One region of the Herbaspirillum sp. NPDC101397 genome, then DNA from elsewhere that is predicted to be linked to it. Evidence: riboswitches for the same ligand, from Rfam matches in the RefSeq annotation. Region 1 holds a riboswitch; each other region holds the start of a gene.
What was found. Region 1 has a riboswitch for cobalamin ahead of ACIROW_RS05400 (TonB-dependent receptor family protein). Riboswitches for the same ligand answer to the same signal wherever they lie in the genome.
Positions count from the first base shown of each region.

Region 1 (10,612 bases):
CTTGCCGCAATCGACACGCCCTCGCTGGCGCTGGCCAATGCCTCGCGAGAAGTGCTGCGTATCGGCGACCTGATCGAGAAAATGTTGACGAGCCTGTTGCCGGTCATTCGCGACAACAACCAGCTGCGCGCGCAACAGATCCGCAAGCTCGATGACGACGTCGACAAGCTGTATACGGCGGTGAAGATGTATCTGGCGCGCGTCTCGCGTGAAGAACTCAATGAAAAGGAAGTGCGCCGCTGGACCAATATCGTCACGCTGACGATCAACCTGGAACAGGCCGGCGACATCATCGAGCGCATCGTCAAGGGCATCGAAAGCAAGAAGATCGCGCTGCAGCGCAGCTTCTCCGCTGCCGGCATGAACGAGGTCTGCGAAATGCATGCACGCCTGGTGGCGAGCCTGCAACTGGGCCTGTCCGTGTTCATCGACGGCGACCTCAAGAGCGCGCAAAAACTGCTGGCCGAGAAGGAAGCGTTCCGCGACCTTGAACGCGCCTACTCCAAGACACACCTGACGCGTCTGGCCGGCGAAACCCAGCAGAGCATCGAAACCAGTTCCTTGCATCTGGACCTGATCAGCGACATGCGCCGCATGCATTCGCTGTTCTGCTCGACCGCCTATTCGGTGCTGGACGAAGCCGGCATGCTGCGCCGCAGTCGCATGGACATCGGTGAAGATCCGGTGGTGGTGCAGGAGCGCCAGGAGTTCGGCGACTACTCGCACCCGCCCTGATCTGATCGGCGCCGACCGGCGCTGATCCCGCGCTGATCCTGCGCAATGCAGGTCAGTGCCCGGATATCTCCGAAATCGACATGCGCACGACCTTGCCGGTCTGCATGTCGAAATGCACGTTGAACAGTCGTTCTTCATGGACGTACAGGTATTTCCAGTCCCACACTTCTTCCTGCTTGCGCGCGAACGGCACCACGGTGCGCGGACGGCCGAGCATGTTGCGCACTTCTTCGCGGGTCATACCCTTCTGCACCCGGTCAAAGTTTTCGGCGGTCAGCACTTGTTGATAGTCTGATAATTTTCCATCGGCGCCGATGCGGAACATCCAGGTGCGAACACCTTGGGGTCCTTTCGGGTATTCCAGCGTGCGGCCGCCGTCGCTCTCCTCGCGCACGCTGTCCGGCTGTCCCATCACGCCGCGCACGTCGGCCTCGGTCGATACGCCTTTGTTCAACTTGTCCAAACCGAATTCCTCCAGCGGATTGCCGTTGCGGTCGCAGCCGAGCGCGAGCACAGTCGCGCAGACAGCCAGCAGCCGGGCCAGCAAGTTGTTTTTGATCATGGTCATCTTTGCGTCTGCCATTCTATGCGGGCTTCAAGACAGGGTAGAATAGCGGTTATTAGCCAGTTAACAAGAATTCCCGGGATAAATCATGTTCTTCAGCAAACTTTTCACCTCGTACGAGTCGGAAGCCACCAAGTTCATCGCCGAACTCAAGGAAAAGAATCCCGACCTCGAAGAACAGCAACGCGCCGGCCGCGCCCTGCTGTGGGACAAGACGCCGCTGGATCTGGACAAGACCGCGCGCGACAAGGAATCCCGCGTCAAGCAACAGCCTTACGTTTACCAAAATCACTGATTCGCCAGCATGATCGAAAACGCCGGGAATCCATCCTCCGACGCTGCCGAACTGACGCTGGAAGGCCAGCCGGACTCGACCCCCAATGTGGTCGACGGCGTCGCGTTCGCGAAGCTGTACGGCGAGCCGCTGTTCAAGCTGCCCACCGATCTGTACATTCCGCCGGATGCGCTGGAGATTTTCCTGGAAGCGTTCCAGGGACCGCTGGATCTGTTGCTGTACCTGATCCGCAAACAAAACTTCAACATCCTCGACATCCCGATGGCGCAGGTTACCCTGCAATACCTCGAATACGTCGAACAGATCCGCAAGCACAACCTTGAGCTGGCCGCAGAATACCTGCTGATGGCGGCGATGCTGATCGAGATCAAATCGCGCATGCTGCTGCCGGTCAGGAAGGCCGATTCCGGCGAAGAAGCCGAAGATCCGCGCGCCGAACTGGTACGCCGCCTGCTCGAATACGAACAGATGAAGCTGGCCGCGCAAGAGCTCGACTCGCTGCCGCAAGTCGGCCGTGACTATGTGCGCACTCAGGTTTACGTGGAGCAAACCGTCGTCACGCGCTGGCCCGACGTCAACGTCGACGACCTGCATGCGGTGTGGGCCGACATCATGCGGCGCGCCAAGCTGACCGCCCATCACCATATCAGCCGCGAAGAATTGTCGGTGCGTGAACACATGACCGGCATCCTGCGGCGCCTGCGTTCGGCGCGCTTCGTCGAATTCGCCGACCTGTTCGATCCGGCCCGCGGCGTACCGGTGGTGGTGGTGAATTTCATCGCCCTGCTCGAGCTGGCCAAGGAAACCCTGATCGAAATCACCCAGGCTGAAGCCTTCGCGCCGATCTACGTGCGGCTGTCCTATTCACCGAGCTGAGCTGCCGAACTCACCCTTCAGCTCTATCGGCCCAGTACATCGCAGCCTGCTTCCGCATCCATTCACGACACCACGCCATGAAAATCATCTCGTCCATCGAAGAACTGCGCGACCAGCTGCGCGGCCAATTGCGCACCGCTTTCGTCCCCACGATGGGCAACCTGCATGAAGGCCACCTGTCGCTGATGCGCCTGGCGCGCACCCACGGCGATCCGGTGGTCGCGTCGATTTTCGTCAACCGCCTGCAGTTCGGACCGAACGAAGACTTCGACAAATATCCGCGCACCTTCCAGGCCGACATCGACAAGCTGGAGAAGGAAGGCGTCTACGTCCTGTTCGCACCGACGGAAAGAGATCTCTATCCCGAGCCGCAGGAATACCGCGTGCAGCCGCCGGATGATCTCGGCAACATCCTCGAAGGCGAATTCCGTCCCGGCTTTTTCACCGGCGTGACCACCGTCGTGCTCAAGCTGTTCTCCTGTGTGCAGCCGCGCGTGGCGGTGTTCGGCAAGAAGGATTACCAGCAGCTGATGATCGTGCGCAACATGGCGCGCCAGTTCGCGCTGCCGACCGAAATCATCGCCGCCGAAACCTGGCGCGCCGACGACGGCCTCGCGCTGTCCTCGCGCAACGGCTACCTGTCGGCCGACGAACGCGCGGAAGCCCCCGAGCTGTACAAGGTGCTCAACCAGGTCGCCGACGAAGTGCGCGGCGGCCATCCCGACATTTCCAGACTGGAACGCAAGGCCATGGATGCGCTGACGCAGCGCGGCTGGCAACCCGATTACATCTCGATCCGCAAGCGCAACGACTTGCAGCCGCCGTCCGCCGGCGACCTGGCGCAGGGCGAACAACTGGTCGTGGTCGCCGCCGCCAAACTCGGCAAGACGCGCCTGATCGACAATCTCGAAGTCTGATGCGCTATCGGCTGATGCCGCTGCGGTTCGCTGTGCCGGCGGCGCTGGCGTTGCTTTGGGCCGGCAACGCCGCCGCAAGCATCACCGTCACCGATGATTTCGGCAACGACATTCGTCTCGACAAGCCCGCCCGCCGCATCGTCAGCTTGTCGCCGCATACCACCGAATTGCTCTACGCCGCAGGCGCCGGACCGTATGTCATCGGCGTCAGCAACTACAGCAACTATCCTCCGGCTGCGCTGCAAGTGACCTCGGTCGGCCGCATCAGCGCGGTCGACATAGAAAAAATCCTCACGCTCAAACCCGATCTGATCTTGGCCTGGCGCAGCGGCAACTCAGCCTCGCAGTTGCAGCAGCTGCGGGCGTTCGGTTTGCCGGTGTTCGAAAGCCAGCCGGCCGATTACGCAACGATTGCGACCTCGCTGGAACGGCTGGGTGTACTCAGCGGCACCGACGAACAAGGCCGCAAGGCGGCCGCGGATTTCCGCGCGCGCTGGCAGGCACTGAGCCACAACTACCGTGACCGCAAGCCGGTCAACGTGTTCTATCAGATCTGGGGACGACCGCTGATGACGCTCAACGGCAAGCACATGGTGTCGACGGTGCTGCACACCTGCGGCGGCAACAATATCTTCGGCGACTTGCCGCAACTGGCGCCCCACGTCAGCCTGGAGTCGGTGATTGCCGCCAATCCCGAGGCCATCCTTGCCCCCGACGACGCCAAGGATCATCCGCTCGATGAATGGCGTCAGTTCGGCAAGATGAAGGCGGTGGTCGCCGGCAACCTGTTCACGGTCAACGCCGACTGGCTTAACCGTCCGGGTCCGCGCGTCCTGGATGCGACCGAAGAAGTCTGCAAGATGCTCGATACAGTGCGCGCGCGGCGTCCGCCTGGCTAAAAAACTCAGGCCGGCATCAGCCACCGTCCTCCGGCAGATTCCACTATCTCGAAACGGCAATCGTAGGCCGCCTCCAGCAGGTCCGGGCGCAGAATATCCGTGGCCCTGCCCTGCCAGACTTTCCCCTCTGCGATCAACAACACATGCGACGCAAAACGCGTCGCCAGATTGATGTCGTGCATGGTGGCGACGACGGCATGGTCAGCGTCCGCCAGTTCCTTGAGCGTGCGCATCACCAGTTGCTGCGCGGCGACGTCCTGATGCGAGGCCGGCTCGTCCAGCAGATAAAGTTGCGGCGCCTGCAGCATCAGCGTCGCCATCGCGACACGCTGGCGCTCGCCGCCCGACAAACGCATCACGTCGGCATCGGCGTAAGACGCCATGTCCAGACGTTCCAATGCATACAGCGCAGCGCGCCGGTCGGCTTCATCCGGCCAGCCCCAGCCCGGACGATACGGATGCAAACCCGCCATCACGCTGTCCAGTACGCTGCACGCAAACGCGTCGACCTGTTGCTGCACCTGCAAGCCGCGGCACGAGGCCAGCTGCTGCGGCGCGGTTCGTGCGATGTCGCCATCCGGGGAACAGACGCGGCCGGACGCCGACTGCAACAGACCCGCAACCGCATGCAGCAAGGTGCTTTTGCCGATGCCGTTTTTGCCGAGCACACACCAGAATTCACCGGCGCGCACTTGCCAGTTGAAGTTCTCCAACAAGGTGATGTCGCCGGCGCGCAAGGTCAGCGCCTCCACCTGCAGCAACAGGCCCGCCGTCATGCGCGACTCCGCGCCAGCAGCCACAGGAACAAGGGCACGCCGATCAAGGCCGTGATGACGCCGACCGGCAATTGCATCGGCGCGACAATCGTGCGCGCTGCCAGATCGGCCAGCGTCAAACCGGCTCCTCCGGCCAGCGCCGAGGCCGGCAGCAACACGCGCTGATCGTTGCCGACCAGCAGGCGCAGACCGTGCGGCACCACCAGCCCGACGAAGCCGATGGTGCCGGCCAGCGTCACTGCGGCAGCCGTCGCCAACGACGCCGCGCACAAGGTCGCCACGCGCAGTCGCACCACCGGCACCCCCAGCAACTGTGCAAAACTCTCTCCGCGCGCCAGCAGGTTCAAGCGCGGTGCATTCCATGTCGACCACAGCAAGACCGCGCCCGCGATGGCGGCGGCCACCGGCAGGAAGCGGCTGTCTTCGAGATCGCCCATGAGCCAGAACACCATGCCGCGCAATTGCGTCTCTCCCGCCAGCGTCAGCACCAGCGTGATGACGGCGCCGAAACCGGCCGCCAGCATCACACCGGTCAGCAGTAGCCGATGCCCGGCCGCCATCGGCGACAGCGGCAAGCGCCGCAGCGATTTCCCGACCAGGCCGAACAGCAGCAGCACCGCCAGGCCGGCGCCCAATGCAGCGCCGACGGCAGCGATATTCTGGCGCGGCAAACCGATGGACGCAGCCAATAGCATCGCCAGCAAGGCACCCGCCGCAGATCCGCCGGAGACGCCAAGCACATAGGGTTCAGCCAAGGGATTGCGTAGCAATACCTGCATCAGCGCGCCCGCCATCGCCAGCAAGGCGCCGACGGTGAACGCCGTCAACGCGCGCGGCACGCGCAATTGCAGCAGCATGGCGATATCGGCAGGATCACCGCTTGGGCGCAGACAGCCGGTGCTGCCGCACAGACCCGCCAGCACGAGCGCCAGCCCGGCCAATACGGCCAGGCAGGAAAGCACCAAGATCGCTCTGCGCATGAAGTCCTTGAGGTGATTTAAAAGTCGTAACGGGCGGTGAATTTTACTGCACGGCCGCTTTCCGGATAGATGCCCGAGGCGCAGCCGAAGGCTTGCGAGAAATAACGCCGGTCGCCCAGGTTGCTGCCGGTCAGCGCCAGCTCCCACGTACTCACGCGCATCGCGTAGCGCGCATCGACCGTGGTGTACGACGGCATGCGCGCATTGCAGGTATTGCTGAAGTCACTGCCGTAGCGCTGCGCATCGGCCCACAGCACACCGAGGTTGACGGTCTGGTTGCCGGACTGCCAGTTGAGCCGCGCCGAGGCAGTATTCTTTGGCACCAGCACCATTTCCTTGCCGGCATTCGGACCGTCCGTGAAGGCGGCTGCAATGTGTTGGAAATTCGCCTTGAGGCTGAAGTCGGCGTTCAGGCGCGCGGCGGCTTCCAATTCGACGCCCTGCCGCTTGGTCGGATCGAGATTGACGTTGGCACCAAATGCGCCGACGGTGGGATCGTAAAACAACTCATCCTTGATGCGATGTCGAAACCACCTGAGCGTGGCATTGTTGTCGGCGCCGCCCCAGGTGGCGCCGAACTCCAGGTCATGCGAAGTCTGCGGCTTGAGGATTTGTCCGGCCGCCAGCACGATGCCGCGGTTTTCGTCCGCGGTCGGCAACCGGTAACTTTGACCGGCTTTACCGAACAGGCGCAGCGACGGCAGCACCGCGTGGCTCGCCTGCACCTCCCAGGCGTTGACGCCTTGCGCCTTGTCGTAGGCGTTGGCGGTGCTGCGCTTGTCCATGACCTCATGGCGCAAACCCAGCGCGATACGGGTGTTGCCGGCGATCTGCACTTCGTCGCGCACGTAGGCCGCGCGCGCAGTCTGCGCCGCGTCCCCGCTGCCGTCGACGTTGCCGATCCCCCATTCGGAGAAATCGACGCCGGCCACCAGTTCGTTCTTCAACACGCCACCTTCGGCGATGTGGCGCAAGCGCGGCGAGAACTGGGTGGTGCGGCTATGCACTTCACTGACCGCGCCTCCGCCATAGCTGGAACGCGAAATCTTTTCGCGATGCGACAACTCGGCCGCGGCTTCCAGCGCGCCGAACTTGCGCTCGAAGAAAGCGGTGATGCGGTCGCTGTCGTAGGAGCCGTAATCTTTCGGCGTGGTGGCCTGACGCGGATTGGTGAGGAATTGCGCCATGCTCAGCGAGCCGGCCAGGCCGTAGTCGGCGCGTGCGAGATCAACCCGCAAGCCGAAGCGACCTTGATTGGAAAACCATTGCGCCGTGCCGCTGAAATTCTCCTGGTTGGAAGCATTGTTGTCGCGGTAGTTGTCGGCATGCTGTTTGCTGTACGCGGCATTCAGGGCGAAGCCGTCCCAGCCCTTGGCGACGCTGGCGCGGCCGCTGCGCAAACCGTTGCTGCCGATTTCGCCGACCACGCTGCCGCGGATTGCATCCGCAGCCGGGCGTTTGGTGACGATCTGGATCGTGCCACCGGTGGCGCCGTCGCCATACAGTACACTGCCGCCGCCGCGTACGATCTCGATGCGCTCGACCGAGTCGATCGGCACCGACGACAGCAAGGCGGTCGACAACTCGTTTTCCGACAGTCGGACGCCGTCGATCAGGATCACCATGTTCTGATCGCCATTGCTGCCGAAGCCGCGCATGTCTAGCGCGAAGTCGCCCGGCCCCGCCAGGCTTTGACGGCCATACACGCCACCCAGTTTGCGGATCGCCTCGTTGACGTTGTCGATACCGGCGTTGCGGATGTCTTCGGCGCCGATCATGGTCGCGCCCACGGGCGGAAACGCAGGATCGTTCGGAAAGCGCGACGCCGTAACGACGACCGGCGTGAGGCCGGGGTCGTCGGCGGCCTGCGCCAGCGATTGTGCAAGTGAAAACACAGCGCAGGCGATCGCGCCGCGGCGGGATGGGACGGTGAATTTCATGATGTCGTTTTGCAATGATCTCCGGGCCTGCCTCCCCGCAAGCCGGATTGAAATGGAACGCCTGGGCGTTCCCCTGTCGTGGCCGGTATCCGGGCTGCAAGCCTGGCCCGCCGCGCCTTCCCATGCCTTGCCGCGCGAAAGATGCGGGAGGGTCACAGTGGCGAAGTCGGCAGGTTGCCGTTCCGACAAGGAACGGCGCTTGCTTACCGTTGCGGGGGCAGCGCACGTTGGCGGAGATCCTGGTATCCCAGGCGACCGCGCCGTGCTTCCCGTTTAACTGCCGGCACGAACATGCCGGCGAGCACCAAAACGGCGCAATTGTATGCGCCAACGCCACAGGCGGCAATCATCCGTGACAAACGAAGCGGGCTTGCATTATGATTGCCCGAAGATCAACAAGATCGTCATAACGCCATTTAAATGGGGAATTTTCATCGCTTTTTAGCCGATGGAGCCGCTTGACAGGGACTTATAATCCATTCAACAAATAGCGGAAGTCCGTCCCTACCGGGACACTCTCCGGGGGATCGGGCAAAAACAGGGGCAAGCTCTCTACAGATTTTTTATTTGTTGCCGATATGCAATGGATATCCGGCGGCCGCTGCCGCGCACTTACAGCAACAGGAGCTTCATATCACCGAACCATCTCGTCGAACCATGTAATTCAGTTGTGACAGATTACCTGCCTCGCGGCGGAAGCAAATAACGCATCAAATTTGTATGGAGATACCAAGATCATGAGTGACGACGTTGATTTAGAAGCACTATTCGACGAGATTTCGGCGCAAACCCTGCCGGCTTCAGTCCCGGCAGCCGCGCCGGCAGCTTCGGCCCCCTCGGCCGCAACAGAAGATCCGCTCGAAGACCAGACCGACAAGCCCATGTACGAACGCCTGGGCGGCATCGTTCGCTTGTTGCACGACTCCATGCGCGAACTCGGCTACGACCGCTCGCTGTCAGACGTCGCATCGCAGATCGGCGATGCCCAGGGTCGCCTGGAGCATGTCGCCACGCTGACCGAACAAGCCGCCAACAAGGTGCTCAATTCGATTGACGCCGGCATGCCTGCGCAGGACGCACTCGCCAGCAAAGCCAAGGACATCGATGACCGCTGGGCGCGCCTGTTTGCCGGCCAGATGACCATCGACGAATTCAAGAACCTGGCCAACGATTCCAAGAAATTCTCTTCCGCCGTGATCGAAGCCACCGAGGTCGAAAAAGCCCGCATGCTCGAAATCATGATGGCGCAGGACTTCCAGGACATCACCGGGCAGTTGATCAAGAAGATCGTCGGCATCACCGCCGTGGCGGAACGCGAACTTGCGCAACTGCTGCGCGACAACGCACCGCCGGAAGTCAAGGCGGCGATCCAGGCCGACAAGCCGGTTGAGTTGTTGAACGGACCTTCTGCTCCCGGCTCGGCCATGGCGCAGAATGATGTGGATGACTTACTCGCTAACCTGGGGTTCTAATGGATGACGAAATGCTCAAGGATTTTGTCGTTGAGGCCTTGGACCTCGCGACTAGCGTTGAAGAGCATCTGCTGACTCTTGAACGGCATCCTGACGATCTGGAAATTCTGAACGCGGTTTTCCGCGCCTTCCACACCATCAAGGGCGGTGCGGGCTTCGTCAATTTGCCGGCCATGGTATCGGCCTGTCACCTGACGGAAAACCTGTTCGACGCCCTGCGCACCGGCAAGGCGCCGGTCACGCCGCTGGCGATCGAAGCGGCGCTGCAGGCCAGCGGCTTTGTCGCCGACCAGCTCAACGAGCTGGCCAACGGCGCCGATCCGGCCAGCCTGGCGTCGATGCCGCAGGACCTTGAAGACATTCTGACGCAAGCCATTGAAGGCAATGCGGCGGCGCCTGCTGTTGCTGCGCCTGCTGCTGCTGCTGCACCTGCTGCCAGTGCTGCAGCGCCTGTCAGTGCGGCCGCTCCGGCTGCCGGCTCGACGCCTTCCGCCAACGGCGGCGCCAGCGTTCTCGGCGCTGACGGCTCGCTTGACTGGAACGCCTTGTACCAGGCTGTGTCCGGCGGTACCGGAGAAGTTGCGCCAGTTGCTGCTGCAGCCGTCGAAGCAGCGCCTGCGGAAGCAGAAAGCAGCTCCGGCCATCCGAAGTCGCTGCCTTCGGCGACGCCGACGCCAAAGCCGGCCGCTGCCCCCGTACAAGCGCGCCGCGCCACCGACAATCAACCCGGCAACGCCAAGGAAGAAAGCATCCGTATCGATGCCGGCAAGCTCGACGCGCTGCTCGAAGTCGCCGGCGAATCGGTGCAAGCCGCCAACCAGGCCGCCGTGCTGCTGGAAAAACTGCAACAGTTCAAGTTCGAAGGCACCGCCGCATCGCTGATGTCGACGCTGGCCGAAACCCTGGGCCGCGCATCGCGCTACTCCAGCGAACTGCAACGCGCCACGCTGTCGACGCGCATGCAGCCGGTCGGCCGCCTGTTCCAGAAATTCCCGCGCCTGGTGCGCGAACTGGCCAAGGATCTGGGCAAGGACGTCGACCTGGCGATCTCCGGTGCGGAAACCGAAGTCGACCGCGTGGTCGTGGACAGCCTCTACGATCCCCTGGTCCACATGCTGCGCAACTCGCTCGACCACGGTATCGAAACCGATCGCGGC
Region 1 covers NZ_JBIWNS010000002.1:126,539-137,150, forward strand. Annotated here, with positions in the region: gene ACIROW_RS05360 (Na/Pi cotransporter family protein) at 1-735, shown strand, start outside; gene bamE (outer membrane protein assembly factor BamE) at 788-1,303, opposite strand; gene ACIROW_RS05370 (DUF3460 family protein) at 1,389-1,595, shown strand; gene ACIROW_RS05375 (segregation and condensation protein A) at 1,605-2,471, shown strand; gene panC (pantoate--beta-alanine ligase) at 2,549-3,388, shown strand; gene ACIROW_RS05385 (cobalamin-binding protein) at 3,388-4,287, shown strand; gene ACIROW_RS05390 (ABC transporter ATP-binding protein) at 4,293-5,063, opposite strand; gene ACIROW_RS05395 (FecCD family ABC transporter permease) at 5,060-6,043, opposite strand; gene ACIROW_RS05400 (TonB-dependent receptor family protein) at 6,061-7,983, opposite strand; cobalamin riboswitch at 8,046-8,307, opposite strand; gene ACIROW_RS05405 (protein phosphatase CheZ) at 8,721-9,455, shown strand; gene ACIROW_RS05410 (chemotaxis protein CheA) at 9,455-10,612, shown strand, end outside.

Region 2 (10,612 bases), on a different contig from region 1:
TAATAGTGATGTGTCGGCGGCAGGTCGGGTTGATGGTAGATCGCATCCGGATCCATGCCGTAACCACGCGGCGGCTGCAAGGCGACGAAGGCGTTGCCCAGCTCGACGCCGGCGAATGCCAGATGATTGTCATGGACGTAGGCGACACCGGGCGCGGCGCCCCATTGCGCTTCTATCTTTTGCTGCAAGACGTGCGGCAGCTCGGCGAACCATTCGGCGTAGCGCTCTGCCGACACGCGGCCGACGGCGTGCTGCAACTGCTCGCTGGTCAGATAGGTGTTGTCGTAGGAGCAGCGATCGACCAGCGTATGGATCAGCGCGCTGCCGCTCTCGGGCAAGTCGCCGATGGCATAGCCGGCATCGCGCATCGATTCGAGGATGCGCATCAGCGAGGCCGGCGCGTCGAGGCCGACGGCATTGCCGATCTGTGAAGCCTTGCTGTTGGAGTTGGTGAAGATGAAGGCGATGCGCTTGTCGGCATTGTCGAGCGCGCGCAAACGCGCGAAGCGCGCCGCCAGGCCGGCGATGCGTTCAACGCGGTCGGCCACGGGATGAAACTCCACCACGTCGCCGGACAAGCCCGCCGCCTGCGCCTTGAACGACAGCGGCACGCTGATGATGCGGCCGTCGAACTCGGGCAGCACCACGTTCATGGCGGCGTCGAGCGGGTTCATGCCGCGCGTCGAGATTTCCCACTGCTCCTGCGTCATGCCGCTGGTCATGGCCTGCAGCACGGGCACGTTGAGTTTTTCCAGCACCGACACCGACCAGCCCGCAGGCGTCGGACCGCCCGGCGTGATTTCGCCCATCGCGAAGGACGTGGTGTTGATCAGGACGTCGACATGTGCGCCCTTCTCTCCCGCGAAATAACTGAGCGCCGCCGGCAGATCGGAGTCCGCTGCCGAAGTGCGCAGCGAGGCCGTAAAAATCGGCAACACGTCCATGCCGCGTTGCTCCAGCGATGTCACCAGCGCATCGACGAAGCGCGTGTTGCCGCTCATCCAGTGGGCGCGATAAAAGATGATGCCGACTGCCGGTTTGCGGCGGCCTGCGACATCAATGCGCGATTTAAGTCTGAGCTGAAGCCAGTCGGCAATGCCCGCATCCTGTTCGAGATCCGGATGATAGATCCCGTGATCAGGCAAGGCCACGGCGGACTCGTAAGCGAATCCGGTCAGCAGCAAACGGTCCGACACGAAGCGTAGAAATTGCGCCAGGTTCACGCTGCCGCCGCCGTGGAAATACGCCAGAGCCTCGCGCAGCACATCTGTCGGGACAGTCGACACTGCCGCCAGTTCGGCGTCGGGCTCACCGGCGCCGCTGAGCGCAATCAGATGGCGTCCCTGACGTTGCGCATGACGCAGCAGTTCGGCAAATCCGGCAACACTGCCGAGACGGCCGAGGATGCGCAGCACGATGATGTCAGCGTCGGCCAGTTCGTTCTGCAACAACTCGCTCATGCGTGTTTCGTTTTCTACGCCTTGCAGGTTGATGCCGATGGTTGGCGGAAAATCGGCCGGCAATTGCGTCAACGCGTGATGCACGATCGCCAGGTCGGTGGACGCATGGGTCAATACGGCAATGCGTGCAGACGTTGCAGCGACGGATTGTGTTGCCTGGTCAGACATTTTCTGGTTCCTCGGGATTGACGTCGCCGCTGCCGAGGCGATGGAAGATCAGGTCGGTGACTTCGCGCCCGCCTTCCAGATGCTCGATCACCACGCGTTCGATCGCGGCGGCATCCTCGCAGCGATACCAGACGCCTTCGGGATATACCACAACGACCGGCGCCTGCGCCTTGCAGGCCACCATGCAGTGGGTGCGCGTGCGCTTGACGCGCAGCTCGGGGCGCGCGTCGATCTGCTCGCCGAGCACGGCGAACATGGCTTCGGCCAGCACGCCGTTTTCGGTGCAGCGCGGGCCGGTGCACATCAGGACGTGGCGGTGGTGGGTTCTCATGCGTTCAGTTTCTTAATAACCAAAATGCCGATCCGGCTGCAGTGACCGGATCGGCATCCAAAATGACAACCTGAGTTTCAGGCGAATTTTCAGACGAATTTTTTATAGAAGTAACCGATCAGTCCGCCCAACGTCAGCCAGAATATGCCATTGGCCAATGCGGTGGCGTGGATGAACGCCTGCGCCAGCTCTTCCGGCGCGGCGCCGCCCGGCACTGCCGGATGCGGTGCGCCGATCAGGTGTGGCACAACCACCAAGACCAGTCCCAGCAACTTCAACGTCCAATGGCGCGCATAGACGCCGAGACCCAGGCCGGCGGCAGTCAATCCGGCCGTCATGATCCACCACAACTGGCGCGCATGCAGCGGCGCCGCCACGGTGCCCGGCACTTCCGGCGGCAAGCCCAGCGACGGTGCGACGAAGAACACCAGGTAACCGGCCACGCCCCACAGCAATCCGGAGCGCCAGGTCACTTTCTTGCCGCTGACCAGGATCGCGGCGGCGAGCAACAGGCCGAAGCCGATCGCCATGCTGACGTTGGCCAGCACGGTGTAAGCGGTACGCTCGAAGCCGTTGGCAGGTTCCCATTCATCGGCGTGTTCATGTTCATGCTCGTGAGCTTCCGACGCGGCAGGCGCGCCGGTGGAAGCTGCAGCAGAAGCTGGTACCGCGGCGGCGTGCGACTGCTCATGCGCCTTGGCGGCTGCGGCTTCTTCGTAGACTTCCGCCTGCAGGATAATGCGGGAGACTTGCGCCTGCTGCACGGCCGTCAGCAACAGGCCGGCCAACGCGCCGGCCAACAGGACGACGGGGGCAATCCGTCGCAATACTGCGAAATTGATCATCGGGGTAGTCCGCCTGGCGTCTTAATGGCAAGGAAAGCCGGCCGAATGACGACCGTCATGCGCGGCGTTGTGCAGTTCCACGGCGGAGGCAAATCCGGCAGCGTAGATCAGTGCGGCGCCGAGCACGAATGCGGTCAGGCCAGGCAGGATGCGATCGCGCCAGAGTCGCGCGCCGGAAGCAGAATTGGACTCGGAGTCGAGTGTATCGGTATCGTGGGCGGATGCGCCGGTGATGATTGCCATGTGTTTTCCTTCGGATGGGCCTGAGCCGGATTGAAACCAACCGCTTGCGGCGCTAAAGCGAAGCAGCGCAGCGGAACCGTCACGAAGGAAAATCAGGAAACAACGCGGGGTGCAAAGAAACAGCATTCCGGAAGCAGTCCGTCGATCGCCCTCCGCGATGCAAAACAAGTCGTTATACCGAGGGCCGGTCTCCGGGCTTGAGAATGGTTCACAGCGAGCATGATCTCGCCGGAACCGGAATCTGCGCCTTCCCATGCCGTGTTGGTAACACCGGTGCACAGTGGCTGGATGCAGATTCGCTGATTCGCTTACCGTTGCGGGGGCAGCGTGGGTTTTGCCTGACGGATCACATGGCATTGCAAACGATGATAAATAGCAATTCACCGACGTTCACTGCAATTGACCGACAAACGCACCGACTTCCCGATTAAATCCAGCGAATGACTATTCGCAGGATACCCAAGGCAATGCTACCCCGGCAGTATAGGTGTCGCGCGCCATTCTGGCAACCTGGAATCGGCTTGCATAAACGCTTGCGGGCCGGTTATCCAAATGGATAACCGGCCCGCTTTGGGCTTCAGCAGAAGCCTGGATTACTGCGTGATTCTGTTACTGATTGGGCCCTCTCGCGACCTTTTTGGGAGGCTCCGGGGTCAGGTTGATGGGGTCGCTGGCGGGAAACGTGTCTTCCAAGGCATCGTCGAGATCGTGATCACGCTTGATCTTTTTCGACTCCTTGACGCTATCGGTCTGTTTTTCGAGCTCACGTTCGTCGGCGGCGACGATGTCTTCGCCGCTTTCCTCGTCACTGGCGACTTGCTCGACCGACTCCGGCACTTCCGGAGCGCGGTCCCGCGAGCCGCGTTCGACCGAGGCACGCTCGCCGGTGCCGTGCGAATCGCTGTCGGCTTCGGTGGCGATGTTCATCATGTCGCTGCCGCTGTCCGAGCTGTCGCCCGGCCCAAGCGCGTGGTTGTCGTGGCCTTTGCTTAATTGCCGATCGGAAGTCGGCAAGACGTCTGGATCCAATGTGCTGGTTGCCATGATGCTGTACTCCTCATGTGTGATGCTTGATTGTTCGTGCACGGCTCTACGCCATTCTGATCGGCGTCTCGGGCGGCTCGGGGATGCCGGGCTCGGGCGGATTGAGAGGCGGATCTTCCACCGGGTTGTATTCGTCCGGCGGGATGTCTTTAGGTGGCGGCGCGGTCGGCGGCGTTTCCTGCGGTTCTTGCGGTGTATGCATGCGCACGCCTCCTCACATTGGATTCTGGTGAGGAATCGGATCCTGCGGCGGGCTCGGATCCAGCGGCGGCACTTCTACCGGCGGGATGTCTTGTGGCTTGTGCATGGAATGTCCTTTCTGCTGCAATTTAAGCTCAAGGTCGAGCTAAAAGCGACGCGGGTCGAAGGCAACGCCGACCATTCACGTCACAGCGACAGGCTACCCGCTGGCGCGGGCGCTGCGTATAGGACAAACACTTTTTCGGGCTTCCGCAACTCTTACGCCGGCGCCACCCCAAGCAGGGAGGGACGGCGTGGTGTCAATTGCGGAGCGATTTCCGGAGCAGTCGCCAGCAACTGCAACTCGCCGGCTTCAGCGTCGGAACCGACCCGGAACGCACTGACCGCATCCCAGAGCTTGCGCGCCTGCTCCTGCATGTCGGCGGTGGCGATGGCGGCTTCCGCCACCAGCGTCGCGTTGGTGCGCGTGACGGCATCGATGCCGGCAATCGACTGATTGAGATCGGCGATGCCGCGATGCTGGGCGTCGCTGGCGGCGGCGATCTCATCCATGATGCCGACCACGTGCTCGACCGAATCGACGATATCGCGCATGGTGCGTCCGGCGTCGTCGACCTGACGGCTGCCGGCATCGATGCGCTCAACCGAATCACCGATCAACAGCTTGATTTCCTTTGCAGCTGCGGCGCTGCGCATGGCGAGCTGACGCACCTCGGTTGCCACCACGGCAAAGCCGCGGCCGAGCTCACCGGCGCGTGCGGCCTCCACCGCAGCATTGAGCGCGAGGATGTTGGTCTGGAAGGCAATGCCGTCGATCACCGAGATGATGTCGACCACCTTGCGCGAACTGTCCTTGATCGAGGTCATCGTACCGACCACCGAAGAGACGATCTCTCCACCCCGCGAGGCGACGTCCGCTGCCGACTGTGCCAGCCGGTTGGCTTCGCCGATCTGCCCCGCATTGCGGCCGACGATGTCGGCCAGCTCGGCCATGGCGCCTGCAGTCTGTTGCAAGGAGCCGGCCTGGGCATCGGTGCGCGCCGCCAGATCAGTGTTGCCGACGGCATTTCGCTGCGATACGCGGAAGATGCTTTGGGTGCCGTTCCGCACTTCGCTGACAGTCTGCAGCAAGCTTCGATTCATGCTGCCCAGGGCGTTCAGCAACTGTCCTGTCTCATCCCTGCCGCCGGTCGCGATGTGCGCCGTCAGATCACCTGCCGCCACGCGGGAAGCCAGACTCACCGCTTCGTTAAGCGGACGCGTGATGCTGCGATTCAGGCGCCATGCCACCAGCACCGCCAACAACATCGCCACTGCACAAATCGCAATGGTCGCCAGCGTGGTGCGACGGCCGCTCTGCGCGAAATCGTCCAGGTCGCGCTGGATCTGCCCCTGTTCCAGTTTGACCAGCTTGTCGATGGATTCCAGCCACTGGCTCTGCAGGGGCGCCACTTCGGCATTGAGCAGCTTGGTGGCCTGCCCGGCATTGAAGCCGGCGGCGAATTCTTCCGCCTGCCGCATGAACGGTTCGCTGCGGCTGTCATAGGCGGCCATATCCGAGATGATGGCGCGCTCTTCTGCGGTGACGCCGAGCTTGAGCAAGGCATCCTGATTGACGCGGTAGCGCTTGCGTTCGATGCCGATGCGGGCCATTTCCTTTTGCATGGCGCTGAGATCGGTCAGCGTGCCGACGTTGCGCGCGGCCTGGCCTTGGCGGAACAGGCTTTGGCGCATCAACGCGGCGATTTCGGATTTGCCGTTGGTGTGGCTGAGCGCCGCGGCCAGCTGCTCCTGCGCATGTTGCGCGGACAAGCCGGCCAGCGCAGTGACGGCGGCCATCAGCACCAGAATGACGCCAAAGCAAAGCGACAGCCGGTGGCCGATTTTCAACTGCATCAGCGGCTTCAGAGGGGAAAATCTCATGCGGTCTCCTGTGTTTCCGATCAGGCGCCGACCTGGCAAGAGACTTGAGCAGAATACAAGCTGGCCGACGTTATTTTATGTAGTTTTACTAGTTTTTATTTATTCTGGCACAGGATGTCGATTATTTCCAGCGAATTACGCCTTAAATACGCTGCTTCGCCGCGCAATTTCAAATCAAAGTAAAAAATGTGAATGTAGTAAATGTAGTTTTATTACTTTATTTCTTTCCCTGATGTGGCGCCTCCCTTGACCGCAACGCGCTTGCGCCAATACAGGTGCATCAACGGCGTTGATGAAATGCCATGCAACAGGATGGACAGCGCCAGCACCGTCAGCACATCCTGCGCGATGCGCGCATTGAGCTTGTCATGCCAGAACTGCAGCACGAAGCACAAGTAATAAAGCGAGCCGACGCCGCGAATGCCGAACCAGGCGATCAGCCAGCGATGCGACGTCTCGGTGCCAGAGCCGAGCAGGCCAAGCGCCACCGCAATCGGACGCACGATGAAGAACAGCAGCCCGGCAATCAGAACGCCCTCTCCCGACAATCCGTATTCAGATAACAGGATGCCAATCAGCAGCACCATGAAGAACTCCGCGAAATGCTCCAGCTGCTGGTTGAAGCCAAGCACGGTTTCGGTCAGGTAAACCGGCGCCTGTTCAGGATGAACGGCAGCGGCGTTCTTGCCGCTGTCCTGCGCGGCGGCAATCAGTTCGCCGGCCGGCTTGTCGCCGCTGCTGGCTGACTCCACCTGGCGCATCGCCAGACCTGCTGCGAACACGGACAGGAAGCCGATGCCGTGGATCAGCTCCGCCACGCCATAAGACAGCATGATGATGCCGATCGCCATGAATTCCTCCATGCCGAGCGCGAGGCCGAAACGCTGGCGCGCAAACAGCACCATACGCGACAAGGCCCACCCCGCCAGCGCGCCGCAGCCGATGCCAGCGAACACACCCCAGGCGACGAACCAGCCAAAGTGATCGACCTGGGCAATTTCGTCGGTCACACCCAGCAGCATCAAGGCCAGGATCACGAACGGGAAGGCGCTGCCGTCGTTGAGACCGCCCTCGCCACTCAGCCCGAAACGCAACTGATCGGGATCATCGACATTCTTGATCTGGACATCGGACGCCAGTACAGGATCGGTGGGCGCCAGGATAGCGGCCAGCAGCATGGCCACGGCAAACGGCAGTCCGAACAGGAAGGCGATGCAGATCGCCAGCAAAGGCACGGTAATCAGCATTGACACCACGCCAAGGCGCAATGGAAGCCACCACAAACGACTGCCTTCGCCGCGAAAAGCCACCCGGAGCTTGAGTCCGACCGTAAACAGCGACAGCAGCAAGGCCACGCGCGTGATGACGGTCAGCGCGTCGGCGTGCGATCGCAGATCGATGTGGATCAGGCCGATGCCGGCAGGCCCCAGCAGCCAGCCGATCGGCAGGTATAGCATGGCCGCGTTGAATGGCAGTCGCTCGAGCACTGATTCGAGGAATACCATGAACATCAGCAGGATGCCGGCGATCAGGAAATAGACGGTAGGAATGTCGATGTGCGCTCTCCGCTTGGTACAGGTAGCAACATGTGAAAGCGGCAGCTGACTTCCGATGAGGTCAGCTGCCGCCTGTGCGCCAAGGCGCGATGAATGAATCCGATGCTAACGTCGGAGAAACAACGCCTCAATGCTGCTCGGAAGCGGCGCCATCCTTGCTGCGAGGCACCAGCCCGTCGTCGGCGTTGGCGCCCGGATCTTCGGTGCCGTCCGGTTCGACCAATTCAGCCGGCGTCGTTGTCGGGGGCATCGAAGGCCGCACCGTGGGAGCGACCGCAGCGGAACGTAACAGCTCGGTCGAAACCGGCGTCAATTCGCTGGCGTGCGCAGAGACGTCGCGGGCATTCTGACCACTACCGGTTTCGAGATAGTTGTCATCGCGCGCATCCGATTCGTCACCGGTCAGATCGCCTCCGGCTTGTTGATCGGTGAAACGTGGCGTGCCCTGATAAATCGGGCGCCCCAGTGGATCGACAAAATTGGAGCGAGCCTGTTGCCGGCCGGACGGAGGGGTGTCCTGCCCTTGCTGCTGGTTTTGCGACTGGCTCTGCTGGGCCGGCGGCTTTTGCCCCGCGTGGGATTTTTCGTCAATGGCTGCCATGTGATTCTCCTTGCCTGTGTGGTTCGCCTGCTGATTGTGACTGCGCTCACTGCGCGCCTCACACTCCGTGATGGCATGCAGGATCATGCTTTCGGCGAACATGTCGCGATGTCCTAATGCTTGCGCGCCGAACCCGACTTGCGGCCGCCGCCGGAAACCTTGTTCTCGGTGGCCCAGGCACGGCGTTCCGCTTCTTTATGATTGACGCCGCGCTTTTCATAGCCGGCTTCGATGTGAGCGGCCTCGCGTTTTTGCTTGTCGGTATAGGAAGATTTATCGCCTCTGGGCATGATGAACTCCTTAAGCATGATGGAACATGATTGGTAGTTCATCTTAGGCAAGTCGGCCGCTCCTGCCAGCAGGACAGGCACTTATTCCCCTGTAGGAGGACCAGCAGAATCAGGGGATGAAGGAAGACGCGGCGGTGGATGATACGACAGCGTGAGGCGGCACCGAAACGCCCGCCTCACATCTGCAAAGAAAGAGTTCAACCGCCGGCGAGCGCGGCGGTGACGATTTCCTGTGCTTCGGCAAAGATGCTCTGCAGATGCTGTTCGTCACGGAAGCTCTCGGCGTAAATCTTGTAGATACTCTCAGTGCCGGAAGGACGCGCGGCGAACCAACCGTTGTCGGTAATGATCTTGACGCCGCCGAAGGCTTTGCCATTGGCCGGAGCGGTGGTGAGAATCTGGCGGATCTCTTCGCCGGCCAGTTGGGTGGACCGCACGTTTTCAGCCGACAGTTTCGACAGCAGCTTCTTCTGTTCAGGCGTTGCCGCAGCTTCGACACGGCCGTTGCATGGCAGTCCCAGCTGCTCGGTCAGGCCCTGATAGATTTCGCCGGGATCGCGGCCGGTGCGCGCCGTCATTTCCGCTGCCAGCAAGGCAGCGGTGATGCCGTCCTTGTCGGTGCTCCATGGCGTGCCGTCGAAACGCAGGAACGATGCGCCCGCACTTTCTTCGCAGCCAAAACCGAGGCTGCCATCCTGCAGGCCGCCGACGAACCATTTGAAGCCGATCGGCATCTCTTGCAGCGGGCGATGCAACTGCGCCGCCACGCGATCGATCATCTGGCTACTGACCAGCGTCTTGCCGACGCCGGTGTCAGCGCGCCATTCCGGGCGATGCTGGAACAGATACGACACCGCAGCCGACAGGTAATGATTGGATGGCATCAAACCGACGCTCTTGGTGACGATGCCGTGACGGTCATGATCGGTGTCGCAGGCAAAGGCGATGTCGAATTTATCCTTCAGCGAAATCAGTTCGCGCATCGCGTATTGCGACGACGGATCCATGCGGATCTGGGCATCCCAGTCCATCGGTACGAAACGAAATGTCGGATCCACTTCCTGATTGACGACGGTCAGCTTGAGGTCGTAACGATCAGCGATGGCGCCCCAGTAATGCACGCCGGCACCACCCAAGGGATCGACGCCGATGCTGATGCCGGCGTCACGGATCACACTGAGGTCGATGATGTTGGGCAGATCGTTGATGTAGGTCTCAAGGTAGTCGTACTGATGCGTGCTGGCGGCGCGCACGGCGCGATCGTAGGGGATGCGCTTGACGTCGCGCACAGCGCTCTGGAGATAGACGTTGGCGCGTTTCTCAATCCAGCTGGTGACGTTGGTGTCAGCCGGACCGCCGTTAGGCGTGTTGTACTTGAAACCGCCATTGTCGGGCGGGTTGTGCGAAGGCGTGATGACGATGCCATCGGCTTGCGCCGAGGGATGCATGCGGTTGTGCATGAGAATGGCGTGCGATATCGCTGGCGTGGGTGTGTAAGGCGTCCCGCGCGCCACCATGGTCTGCACGCCGTTGGCGGCGAGCACTTCGAGCGCACTGGCGAAGGCCGGCGCCGATAGTGCATGCGTATCGATGCCGATGAAGAGTGGACCGTTGATCTTGTTTTCAGCGCGGTAGTCGCAGATCGCCTGCGTGATTGCGAGTACGTGCCATTCATTGAAACTGTAGTTGAGCGAACTGCCGCGATGCCCCGAGGTGCCGAATGCCACCTGATGCGACGCGATGCCCGCATCGGGACGCAGGCTGTAATAGCTGGTCACCAGCACGGGGACGTCGACCAGGGAAGAAATAGCGGCGCGTTGGCCGGCCAGAGGGCTGATGCTGCTCATGTAATGTCGTTTCTCAGAATAAGGAGATAAATCTTTGGGGCAACCGGTTGTCCGACCGCAGGCATTGACGCAGTTATTGACGCAGTCACGCCTGCACGCGAAT
Region 2 covers NZ_JBIWNS010000001.1:208,095-218,706, reverse strand. Annotated here, with positions in the region: gene ACIROW_RS01050 (cobaltochelatase subunit CobN) at 1-1,628, opposite strand, end outside; gene ACIROW_RS01045 ((2Fe-2S) ferredoxin domain-containing protein) at 1,621-1,959, opposite strand; gene ACIROW_RS01040 (CbtA family protein) at 2,049-2,804, opposite strand; gene ACIROW_RS01035 (CbtB domain-containing protein) at 2,826-3,047, opposite strand; cobalamin riboswitch at 3,212-3,525, opposite strand; gene ACIROW_RS01030 (hypothetical protein) at 3,657-4,091, opposite strand; gene ACIROW_RS01025 (hypothetical protein) at 4,138-4,293, opposite strand; gene ACIROW_RS01020 (methyl-accepting chemotaxis protein) at 4,551-6,215, opposite strand; gene ACIROW_RS01015 (cation:proton antiporter) at 6,428-7,726, opposite strand; gene ACIROW_RS01010 (hypothetical protein) at 7,899-8,474, opposite strand; gene ACIROW_RS01005 (hypothetical protein) at 8,486-8,662, opposite strand; gene pgm (phosphoglucomutase (alpha-D-glucose-1,6-bisphosphate-dependent)) at 8,860-10,509, opposite strand.
Region 2: it holds a riboswitch for cobalamin, as region 1 does, so the genes downstream of both, ACIROW_RS01035 (CbtB domain-containing protein) here and ACIROW_RS05400 (TonB-dependent receptor family protein) in region 1, are expected to answer to the same signal.

Region 3 (10,612 bases), on a different contig from region 1:
ATCTCAAAACCGAGTTCCTGCGCAATGCCGAACCGATCAACAAGGTCGGGTATGACAGCAAGATTCACGTGATCAATCACGCGCTGGGAATGCACACGTCGATTTCACGTATCCAGGGTGGAAAGCTGAAGGCCAAACATGAAATTCGCGTCGCCGCCTTGTTCAAGGACGCGCCGATTGAATTCCTGCGCATGATCGCCGTCCACGAGCTGGCGCATATAAAAGAGAAAGAACACGACAAGGCGTTCTACAAACTCTGTTCGTACATGGAGCCCAACTACCATCAATACGAATTCGACATGCGCCTGTACCTCACGGAGCTGGACAATTCCGGACGACGCCTGTGGGGTGCGGAGAAATAAAGACGCTCACGCAGAGATGCGCGAATAAAAAAGCCCGCCACCGGAATGGGCCGGTTGCGGGCGAGGCAGCCGTGTCGGGCTGCGAGGAGATACGGTATCTGAGTCAGTGAGCGACGCGCTCTAAATATGGGCGTCGCGACCATGCTGCGACACGTCCTTGAAAATGGGAATCAGGCGCAGGCGATGGTCGTCTTCTTCCTCGGCCCGCTGATCTTCGGCGTCGAGGAATTTCAGATGCTTGTCGACCGAAAAACAGGCCCACACGAGGAGCACGTCGAGAAGAATGATTCCGATGCTGGTCAAGCTGATGCTGGAGCCCATGATTGAATCCTTTCGGTCGAATGTTGCGGTAGGAAACGCTGCATTTGAATCAATCATACTCATCAGAATGTAGTCGGCATATCAGTCAAATCCTGATTTCCGAAGGGCAATGATGTTGCCTCCATGAGAACGCGGCAGCCGGTGGCGCGCAACCATGCTCACCTTGCCCCAGGCGACTGGGGGCCGAGCGTCAGCCCCCCAAAAAAAAGCCCGCATGCGCGGGCTTTTTTCCTTGCGATCTGCCTGAAGCATCAGGCGCTGCGGCGTTCATCCCTGATCTGCAAAGCCGGGTTGACCACGTTGGCGTCGACGCCCAGCGGACGCAGCGGCACGATGCGGGCGGAGCCGGACAGCGCCGGATCTTCCAGGCTGAACACGCCGACTGCCTGGTTCAGCCTGCCGGCCTGGTCCTGCAATGTGCTGACGGCGGCGCTGGCTTGTTCCACCAGGGCGGCGTTCTGCTGCGTGACCTGGTCCATCAGCGCGATGGCGCGGTGCACTTCTTCGATGCCGATGCTTTGCTCGTGGCTGGCGGCGGAGATTTCGCCGACCACGTCGGTGACGTGCTTCACGCTGGCGACGATCTGCTCCATGGTTTCGCCGGCCTGGCCGACCAGCTTGGCGCCGGTGTCGACCTTCTCAACCGAGTCATCGATGAGCGACTTGATTTCCTTGGCGGCGGCCGAGCTGCGTTGCGCCAGGCTGCGCACTTCGGTGGCGACCACGGCGAAGCCGCGGCCTTGTTCACCGGCACGTGCGGCTTCCACTGCGGCGTTCAGCGCCAGGATATTGGTCTGGAACGCGATGCCGTCAATCACGCCGATGATGTCGACGATCTTGCGCGAGGATGTATTGATGGAATCCATGGTGTGCACCACCTGGCCCACGATCGCGCCGCCCTGCATGGCGATTGCGGAAGCATTGCGCGCCAATTGGTTGGCTTGCTTGGCGTTGTCGTCGTTCTGCTTGACGGTGGAGGTCAGTTGCTCCATCGCCGAGGCGGTTTCTTCCAGCGAAGCGGCCTGGTCTTCGGTGCGTGCTGCGAGGTCGCGATTGCCTTCGGCGATCTGGGCGCTGATCTCGGTGACGTCGCTGGCGGCGTCGCGGACTTCGGCGACGGTGCGGCGCAGGTTGCTGCTCATTTCCGACAACGCGGCCATGATGCTGTCGCGTCCCTTGCCGAGATCCTTGTCCTGCTCGATGGCGTGGTAGAGCTCACCGCGGTCGACTGCGAAGGCCAGTTCCTTGACTTGCGCCGGTTCGGCGCCAAGTGCGCGGCGGATGTGACGGGTGATCAATGTCGCCAGCACGACGCCGGTGGCCATGGCAATCGCCAGCAGGACCAGCATCAGCGCCTGGAAGCCGTGCGCCAGGTTGCGTGCACGGGCCGATTCAGCCTGGGTCATCTGTTCTTGCAGGTCGATGAACTTGTTGATCGACGCCAGCCATTCGACGAAAGCCGGCTTGCCTTGCTGCAGCATGATCTGGCGGGCGCCCTCGGTATCACCCGAGGTGCGGGCGACGATTATGCGTTGCACCAGCGGCATGGCGCGCGCTTCGATGGCCTTGATGGCGGCGAGGTCGGCGCGTTCTTCGGCGCGGATGTTCTTGCCTTTTTCACCGGAGAAGATAGCGTCCAGCGGTTGCGCCGATTGCTGGTAGTCGTTGTCCAGTTTGCTGATCAGGCCGGTGACGTCCTTGACTTCGGCGTCGCCCACCAGGGTCAGGTCGCGCAATGCGATGGCGCGATCGTGCACGCTGCCGCGGAAGTTGATCGCGTAACGCTGCTTGACGTTGTTGTCGTCGCTGATGGTGCTCAGGCTGCCTTCGATGGCATTGACCTTCATGATGCTGAGCACGGTGAGCGCCACCATCATGGCCAACACGATGGCGAAGCTGATTCCGAGGCGGGCTGCGACGCTGATGGCAGGCCGTGGCGATTGGTTCATGGTGATGCTCCCTGAGGTTGTACGCCGTCCGGAGTCGGCGCTTTTTATCTTGTTTTGGCGGTTGTTCGCATCTTGCGGTGCACAACAACCGCTAGCTGACGCAATCTTAGGGAATATCAATGAATAGTAAAAATTGATAGTTTTCATCAATTCAATAGTTTTTATACACAACCCTTTCCAGTGCTGGATTAGCGCCGGATTTCCAGGTGGAAATGAGGTTGAACTGGCAGAAATGGTCAGAAATCTTTTTACAAAAATACAAGAAAGAGCAATGAATGCCTGCGCGCGCTGCTCTGCCGACACTTTATGCAAAGAAATCATCGACCGCCGCCGGCCGGGCCTTGCGCATTACAATACGTTCCTGTTTGATTTCATTGCGCGCCATGCTGACCGTTGTCTCGATTCTCACCACGACCGCCCTGTTCAGCGTGGCGATGCTGCTGGTGCTGGGATCCCTGCTGCGTTCACCGGTGGCGGGTGTGCGCGAATGGTTTTTCGCCAACCTGGCAATGGTGGTGTCGCTTCCGTTGCTGGCCTTGCGCAATACAATTCCCGATGCCATTTCCATCGTCGTTGCCAACGTCATCGTGTCGCTGGCGGGCGCCTTCTATTACGCCGGCTGCGCGCGTTTTCTCGGCCGCCCGACGCGGTGGAAGCAGATGCTGGCCGGCGTGGCGCTGGTCGGCGTCGCCATGGTCGTGTGGCGCTACGTCGACGCCAACCTGCCGCTGCGCGTTGCCGCCTCCACCAGCTTCAACGCCATCATCTGTACTGCCGTCGGCGTGATCCTGCTGCGCCATCGCCCGCGCGATCGCAGTCCATATAATTTCTGGTTCGCGGCGCTGATGGCCTTCCTGTTCGCGGCGACGCAATTGGTGCGCGGCCTGTACTTCCTGACGCTGGCGCCGGACGAATCGCTGGCCATGCTCAACAGTGTCTGGAACATCAGCTTGCTGACCGTCGGCGCGGTAGTCATGCCGACGCTGACGATGATCGCGGTGATGATCGTGCATGACGCCATGCTGGCCAAGGTCGAACACGCGCTCAACCACGACCACCTGACCGGTGCGCTCACGCGCAAACGCTTCGAAACCATCGCGCGCGATTTGCTGGCGGAAGGGCAGCCGATACAGCCGACAGCGCCGCCGGTGCTGCTGCTGATCGATCTGGATCATTTCAAGCGCATCAACGACACCCATGGCCACGCCGGCGGCGACGACGTATTGCGCGCCTTCGTGCAGATGGCGCGCGGCGTCATGCGGCCGGGTGATGCGCTGGGGCGACTGGGCGGAGAAGAGTTCGGCTTGCTGTTGCCGGCCACAAGCGCAGCCGATGCCGCTGCCATGGCGGAGTCGCTGCGCGCACAGGCGGAAGCCCAGATCGTGTCGGGCCAGTTCGGCGCCTGCCGCTACAGTATCAGCATCGGGGTCGCCTTTGCGCGACGCGACGACAGTCCCGACCGCCTCAACGCGCGCGCCGACCGCGCTCTGTACGTCGCCAAGAATGGCGGCCGAAACCGGGTGGCGATGGAAGAAACACAGCCGGAAACAAAACTGCCGGCAAACGCCGGCAGGAATGTGGTGCGGGCCTGACGCTGCCTGATCAATCGGCGGCGCGCAGCTTCTTCACTTCCGCGTCCGATGGTTGCAGGCTGGCGCCGTCGACGTACACGAAGCTGCTCATGATGCCCTTGCCGTCCTTGACGCCGGTGCGGCCGACGAAAGCACCCAGCGTCGACTGGTGATCCTGCGCGCGGTAGGTGATGGTCGCCACCGGCGTCTCCACCTTCAGACCTGAAAACGCTGCCGCCAGTTTGTCCGAATCGGCGCTGCCGGCTTTCTTCAGCCCGGCCGCAATCGACATCAGCGCGCTGTAACCGACCAGCGAACCGTTGCGTGGATAGTCGTTGTATTTCTTGCGATAGGCGTCGACGAATTTCTTGTGCTCGGGCGTATTGATGGCGTACCACGGGTAGCCGGTCACGAGCCAGTTGCTGGGCGCTTCCGCGCGCAGCGGGTCGAGGTATTCCGGCTCGCCCGACAGCAGCGACACCACTTCGCGTCCTTCAAACAGACCGCGTGTATTGCCTTCGCGCACGAACTTGCCGAGGTCGGTCGCGAACAGCACGTTGAAGATCGCATCCGGCTTGGCGTCCGCCAGGGCTTGCGTGACCGCGCCGGCGTCGATCTTGCCCAGCGGCGCCGCCTGCTCGGCGACGAATTCGATGTCCGGCTGCGTCGCCTTCATCAGCGTCTTGAAGCTGGCGACGGCGGATTGGCCGTATTCATAATTCGGATAGACGATGGCCCAGCGCTTCTTCTTGAGCTTGGCGGCATCCTTGACCAGCGACGCCACCAGCATGTAGGTCGAAGGACGCAAACGATAGGTGTACTTGTTGCCGTTGTGCCAGACGATCTTGTCGGTCAGCGGTTCGGCCGCGAGGAAGAATATCTTGCGCTGCTTGGCGTAGTCGGTCAGCGCCAGACCGGTGTTGGACAGGAAGCCGCCGAACAGAAGCGACACCTGTTCGCGCTTGACCAGCTCTTCGGCCACACGCACCGAGTCGCCCGGATTGCCGTTGTCGTCGCGCGAAATCACTTCCAGCTTCTTGCCGAGCACGCCGCCTGCGGCGTTGATTTCTTCCAGCGCCATTTCCCAGCCCTGGCGGTACGGCTCGAGGAAAGCCGGCTGTGCCTTGTAGCTGTTGATCTCGCCGATCTTGATGGTGGCCTGGGCGGCGGCGTTGCCGGAAAAACCTGCGGTGGCCAGCACCGCCGCAACGGCGGTGAACTGCAGTATGTTCGTAAAGCGGAGTCGCGAATTCATGGTGTCCTTCCCGGTAAAGACGACAAGTATAGCGAGCGTCGGGAATTTGCACCTGTACGCGTCCTTGTTGCAGGAAGGAAAATATTCAGCATGTCAGCAACGGCGGACCCGGACGGCCGCATTGCAGGAAGCCATCTGCGCACGTATCATGGCGGAGTTTTGGTGCTCGCGGTCAGATTCCTTGACCGCAGTTAAACGGGAAACACGCGCTGTGTATTAGTTTGTTGCAGCGGCAAACGTGTGCTGTCCCCGCAACGGTAAAACAGGCGTCGCGCATTGATGTAGCGCGACAGGTTTCCTCCATAGTCCACTGTGCCGCTTCAGATTTCAGGCATGGGAAGGCGAGGCGATCGGCCCTGTTAGCCCGGATACCGGCCAGAACGGATGGAAGCGAGCGGCCGGGGTATGTCGTGAACTGCGAAGCACTGCGCACTGCATACCGAATCCGTCATCCGCTCGACCGCCTCCGTTTGCGAGAGCTGTCGTCGCTTGCCGCATTCGTGCGTCCGCCGTCTTCGCACTTCACTCACTCACCGTTTTGCCCGTTTCCTTTGATCACAGCGCGCGGGGATGCGCGCCGTACAAAAACAGACCGCCACCATACACCACGCGCCACGGATATGGCGGTCATCAAAGGGAAGCTCACATGAAACACTCTGCATCGCTGCGCACGGGCAAACCGCGCCTGTCTCATTTGCCGTATGCGCTGGCCGGCGCGTTCGGTACCTTTGCCGCCCTCCACGCCGGCGCCGCCTTCGCACAAGCGACCGAGGCCTCGCTACCCGAGATCACGGTATCGACCCAGGACGGCGGCAGCCTGAAGGCGCCCTCGACCGCCGGCGGCCGTCTCAACCTGACGCCGCTGGAAACCCCGGCCAGCGTCGCCGTCATCATGGGCGACACCATCCGCGACCGTGGCTACCAGACCCTGCTCGACGCCGAAACGCGCTCGCCCGGCGTGACCTCGGTGCCGTTTTCCGGCAACGGCAACAACTCGCTGTCGGCGCGCGGCTTCTACGGCCCCAATTCGATTTCGCAACTGTACGACGGCTTGCAGTTGTACAACGCCGGCGGCGTCGTGACCTTCCCGGTCGATCCGTGGAATGTGGAACGCGTGGAGTTCCTCAACGGCCCCGCTTCGGTGCTGTACGGCACGGGCTTCGTCGGCGGCGCGGTCAACGTCGTGCCCAAGCGGCCCGATCTGAATCTGAAACAGCAGTCCAATGAGGTGCAGTTTTCGGCCGGCTCCTTCGGCACCTATCGCAAGGCCTTCGACAGCACCGGCCCGCTCAGCGACACGCTGGCCTATCGCCTCGACGTCAGCCACGTCAATTCGGACGGTTGGATGGACCGCGGCCGCAGCGACAGCCTGACCGTGTCCGGTTCGCTGCTGTGGAAAGCCACGCGCGACCTGACTCTGACGCTGGCCAACGACTACGCCGATATCCATCCGGGCAGCTACGAAGGCACGCCCATCGTCAACGGCGCCATCGTACCCGGCACGCGCTTCAAGAATTACAACGTCGATGACGCCCAGGTGCGCTTCACCGAAAACCGCACCTATCTGCGCGCGCGTTACGAGCTCAACGACAAGGTCGTGCTCAACAACGACGTCTACCTGATCAAGCACGACCGCCGCTACAAGGAAACCTATACCTACACGTACAACCCGGCCACCGGCAACGTCGCGCGCTCCAACTACCGCGACATCGTCGGCGCACAGACCCAATACGGCGATCACGGCTACGCCACCATCGACAGCGAGCTGTTCGGCAACAAGAACCAGCTGGTGGTCGGCTTTGACCTCAACCGCTCACTCTACGACCGCAACGACAACACCAACGCCGCGGGCAACTTCGCCGGCAGCACCACCGTCAATGCGCTCAACTTCAATCCGGGCACGTTCGCACAGGGCAACTCGCCGGCCATCCGCGCCTTGTATCGCGTTACCGTCGACCAGGCCGGATTGTTCCTGCAAGACCGCTATCAGCTGAACAAGCAATGGGCCATCACCGGCGGGCTGCGCGGCGACAACTACCAGACCAAGCGCGATGACTTCATCACGCGCCTGACCGCCAACGGCAACCAGAATGCGGTGTCATGGAATACCGGCGTGGTCTTCACACCGGTGACCGACACCTCGCTGTACGCACAATACGCGGTGGCATCCGATCCGGTCACCTCGCTGGCCAGCATCAGCGCATCGCAGATGCAGTACGGCGTGTCCAAGGGCAAGCAGGCCGAAGTCGGCGTCAAGCAAGCCTTGTGGAACGGCCGCGTGGAATGGACGCTGGCGGCTTATCGCATCATCAAGAACAACCTGCTGGCGCCGAACATCAACAACACCGCCCTCTCCGACACCGTCGGCCAGCAATCGTCGCGCGGCCTGGAAGGCTCGCTGACCTTCAAGCTCAACGACGACTGGCGCGTCGAGGCCAATGCCTCGGTGCTGCAGGCGCGCTTCGATAACTTCGTCGCCACGGTCGGCGGCAAGGCGACCTCGCTGGCCGGTTACCGTCCGCAGTTCGTGCCGAAACGCACCGGCAACCTGTTCGTGCTGTGGAACGCCACGCCGCAAGTGGAAGCCCGCACCGGCGCCCATTACGTCAGCGATCGCTACTCGGACAACACCGACCAGTCGCGCCTGCCGGCGTACACCGTGCTCGACGCCGGCGTGGCGTGGAAGGCGACTCCGAAGCTGAAGTTCGATTTGCGCATCGACAACCTCACCGACAAGGTCTACGCCGCATCGACCTACGCCGGCACGGCGACGCAATGGATCCTGGGCGCACCGCGCACCTACACGGTCACCGGCAACTATGCGTTTTGACCGGATCATTCCGCTGCAGCAACAGCAGCAGCCCCAACGACGACGGCTGTTGCTGCTGTCGCTGGGGCTGCCGTTGCTGGTGCGGGCGCCCTCGGTCCATGCCGCAGACACCCTTCACAGCCTGACGTTCAAGGACGACGTCGGTCGTGAACTCACCCTGAAGACGCCGCTGAAACGCGTGGTCGTCTTCAACCGCTACACCACCGAATTCGTGCGCGCCGTGGCCGGCATGCAGCCGGTGGTGGGCGTCGACATCGACTCCGCGCGCAGCCATAGCTACTGGCCGACGGTGACGCCGGCCATGCTGGCAGGACAGGGGCAGTCGAGTCCCAATTACGAAGCCATCGTCGCGATGCAGCCGGATGCGGTTTTCTTCCCGCGCAACAGCGACTGGCAAAAGGCGGTCACCGTGCTCGGCCGCTTCGGCATCCCGGTGGTAGTGGTCACTGCCTGGGACGTGCTCAAGCATGAAGAAAACGTCACGCTGTTCGGCCGACTGTTCGAGCAACCGCAACGCGCCACCAAACTCAACGCTTTCTATCGCCGCTACCGCGACCTGCTGGCGCAGCGCTTGCAGAACCTGCCGATGGCGCAGCGCAAGCGCGTCTACATTGAAGAAGTCGGCGCCTACAAGACCCTGTTGAAGGGCTCCGGCTGGCACGACATGGTCGAGGTCGGCGGCGGCGTCAATGTGTTCCGCGACGTCAGCGTCCTCAGCCAGCCGTCGGCGCGCGGCAGTGTGCAGGGCTTCAGCGTCGATCCGGAAGAAGTCGTCGCGCGCATGCCCGACGTCATCGTCAAACTTGAACCAGGCCAGTACGAACCGCATAGCCGTGCGTTCTCGCTGCAAGTACTGGAAGCGGTCGCCGCGCGCCCCGGCTTCGATCGCATTCCGGCGGTGCGCAATCTCCCTGTGCAGGTGTATCACATCAGCTATTACCTGGCAGGCGGTTGTTCCAAGATCATCGGTGCATTACAGATCGCCAAATGGCTGTATCCGGATCGCTTCAAAGACATTGATCCCGACCAGGTCATGCGCACCTGGCTGGAGGATTTTCAACAGGTGCCGGCGCCGGGTGGTTACACCGCATCGCTGGCGGAGCTGCGCAAATGAACAAGACTCTTCTCATGCAAGCGTTGCAGCGTCATCAGCGTCGCAATGCGCTGGCGATGGTCGCCGGCGTCGCTCTGCTGATCGCCGCGATGGCGCTGGCCGGATCGCTGGGCGCGCAAAAATTCGGCATGGCGACCAGCCTCCGCGCTCTGTTCGCGCCGCTACTGCCGGCGGCGTGGCTGAGCGACATTCCGGCGTGGCAAATCTCGCTGCTGCAACAGCTGCGGCTGCCGCGCGTCGTCATGGCGGTGGTGGCCGGCGCCGGCCTGGCGCTGGCAGGCGTGGCCATGCAAGGCATCACGCGCAATCCACTGGTGAGTCCCTACACGGTCGGTATTTCGCCGGCGGCGGCGTTCGGGGCATCGCTGGCGATCTTGTCAGGTGCGACGGGCATCGCGGGCGCCTGGAGCGGCCTGTATATGACCGTCGCGGCCGCCTTCGCCAGCGCGGTATTGTGCGCGACGTTGGTGTTGGCCTTCTCGGCGCTGCGCGGCGTCAGCGCCACCATGCTGGTGCTGGGCGGCGTCGGCCTGACCTATTTGTTCAGCGCGTTGACCGCCAGCGTGCAGTTCGTCGCCACCGAACAGCAACTCGCGGCCATCGTGCAATGGACCTTCGGCTCGCTCAACGGCAGCACCTGGAATGAAGTCGCGGTGGCCGGCGGCGTCTTGCTGCTTGGTGCGCCACTGCTGCAATGGCATGCCTGGGCGCTCAATGCGTTCGCCGCCGGCGGCGACGACATTGCCGCCTCGCTGGGCTTTGCGGTCGGCCGCGTGCGCACCGTGGTGACCGTGGTGGCGGTAATGATCACCGCTGCGGTGGTCAGCTTCACCGGCGTGATCGGTTTCGTCGGGCTGGTGGCGCCGCATATCGCGCGCCTGCTGATCGGCGGCGACCATCGCTGGTTGTTACCCTTCTCGGCCATCGTCGGCGCGTTGCTGGTGCTGTTGTCGGACATGGCCGGACGCCTGTTGTTCGCGCCGGTGATCATCCCGGTCGGCATCGTCGTCGCCTACGTCGGCGTGCCGCTGTTCCTGCATCTGTTGCTGTCGAGCCGGCACAAGGCGGGCCTGTGATGCTCGACATCTCCGGATTGCATTACCGTCATGGCAAGCGCCTGATCCTCGACAACATCGACCTGCAAGTCGGCGCGGGAGAAATCGTCTGCCTGGTCGGCCCCAACGGCGCCGGCAAAAGCACGCTGCTCAAA
Region 3 covers NZ_JBIWNS010000011.1:48,064-58,675, reverse strand. Annotated here, with positions in the region: gene ACIROW_RS22550 (YgjP-like metallopeptidase domain-containing protein) at 1-362, shown strand, start outside; gene ACIROW_RS22545 (hypothetical protein) at 483-683, opposite strand; gene ACIROW_RS22540 (methyl-accepting chemotaxis protein) at 935-2,632, opposite strand; gene ACIROW_RS22535 (GGDEF domain-containing protein) at 3,016-4,224, shown strand; gene ACIROW_RS22530 (ABC transporter substrate-binding protein) at 4,235-5,458, opposite strand; cobalamin riboswitch at 5,602-5,853, shown strand; gene ACIROW_RS22525 (TonB-dependent receptor) at 6,105-8,288, shown strand; gene ACIROW_RS22520 (ABC transporter substrate-binding protein) at 8,278-9,402, shown strand; gene ACIROW_RS22515 (FecCD family ABC transporter permease) at 9,399-10,478, shown strand; gene ACIROW_RS22510 (ABC transporter ATP-binding protein) at 10,478-10,612, shown strand, end outside.
Region 3: it holds a riboswitch for cobalamin, as region 1 does, so the genes downstream of both, ACIROW_RS22525 (TonB-dependent receptor) here and ACIROW_RS05400 (TonB-dependent receptor family protein) in region 1, are expected to answer to the same signal.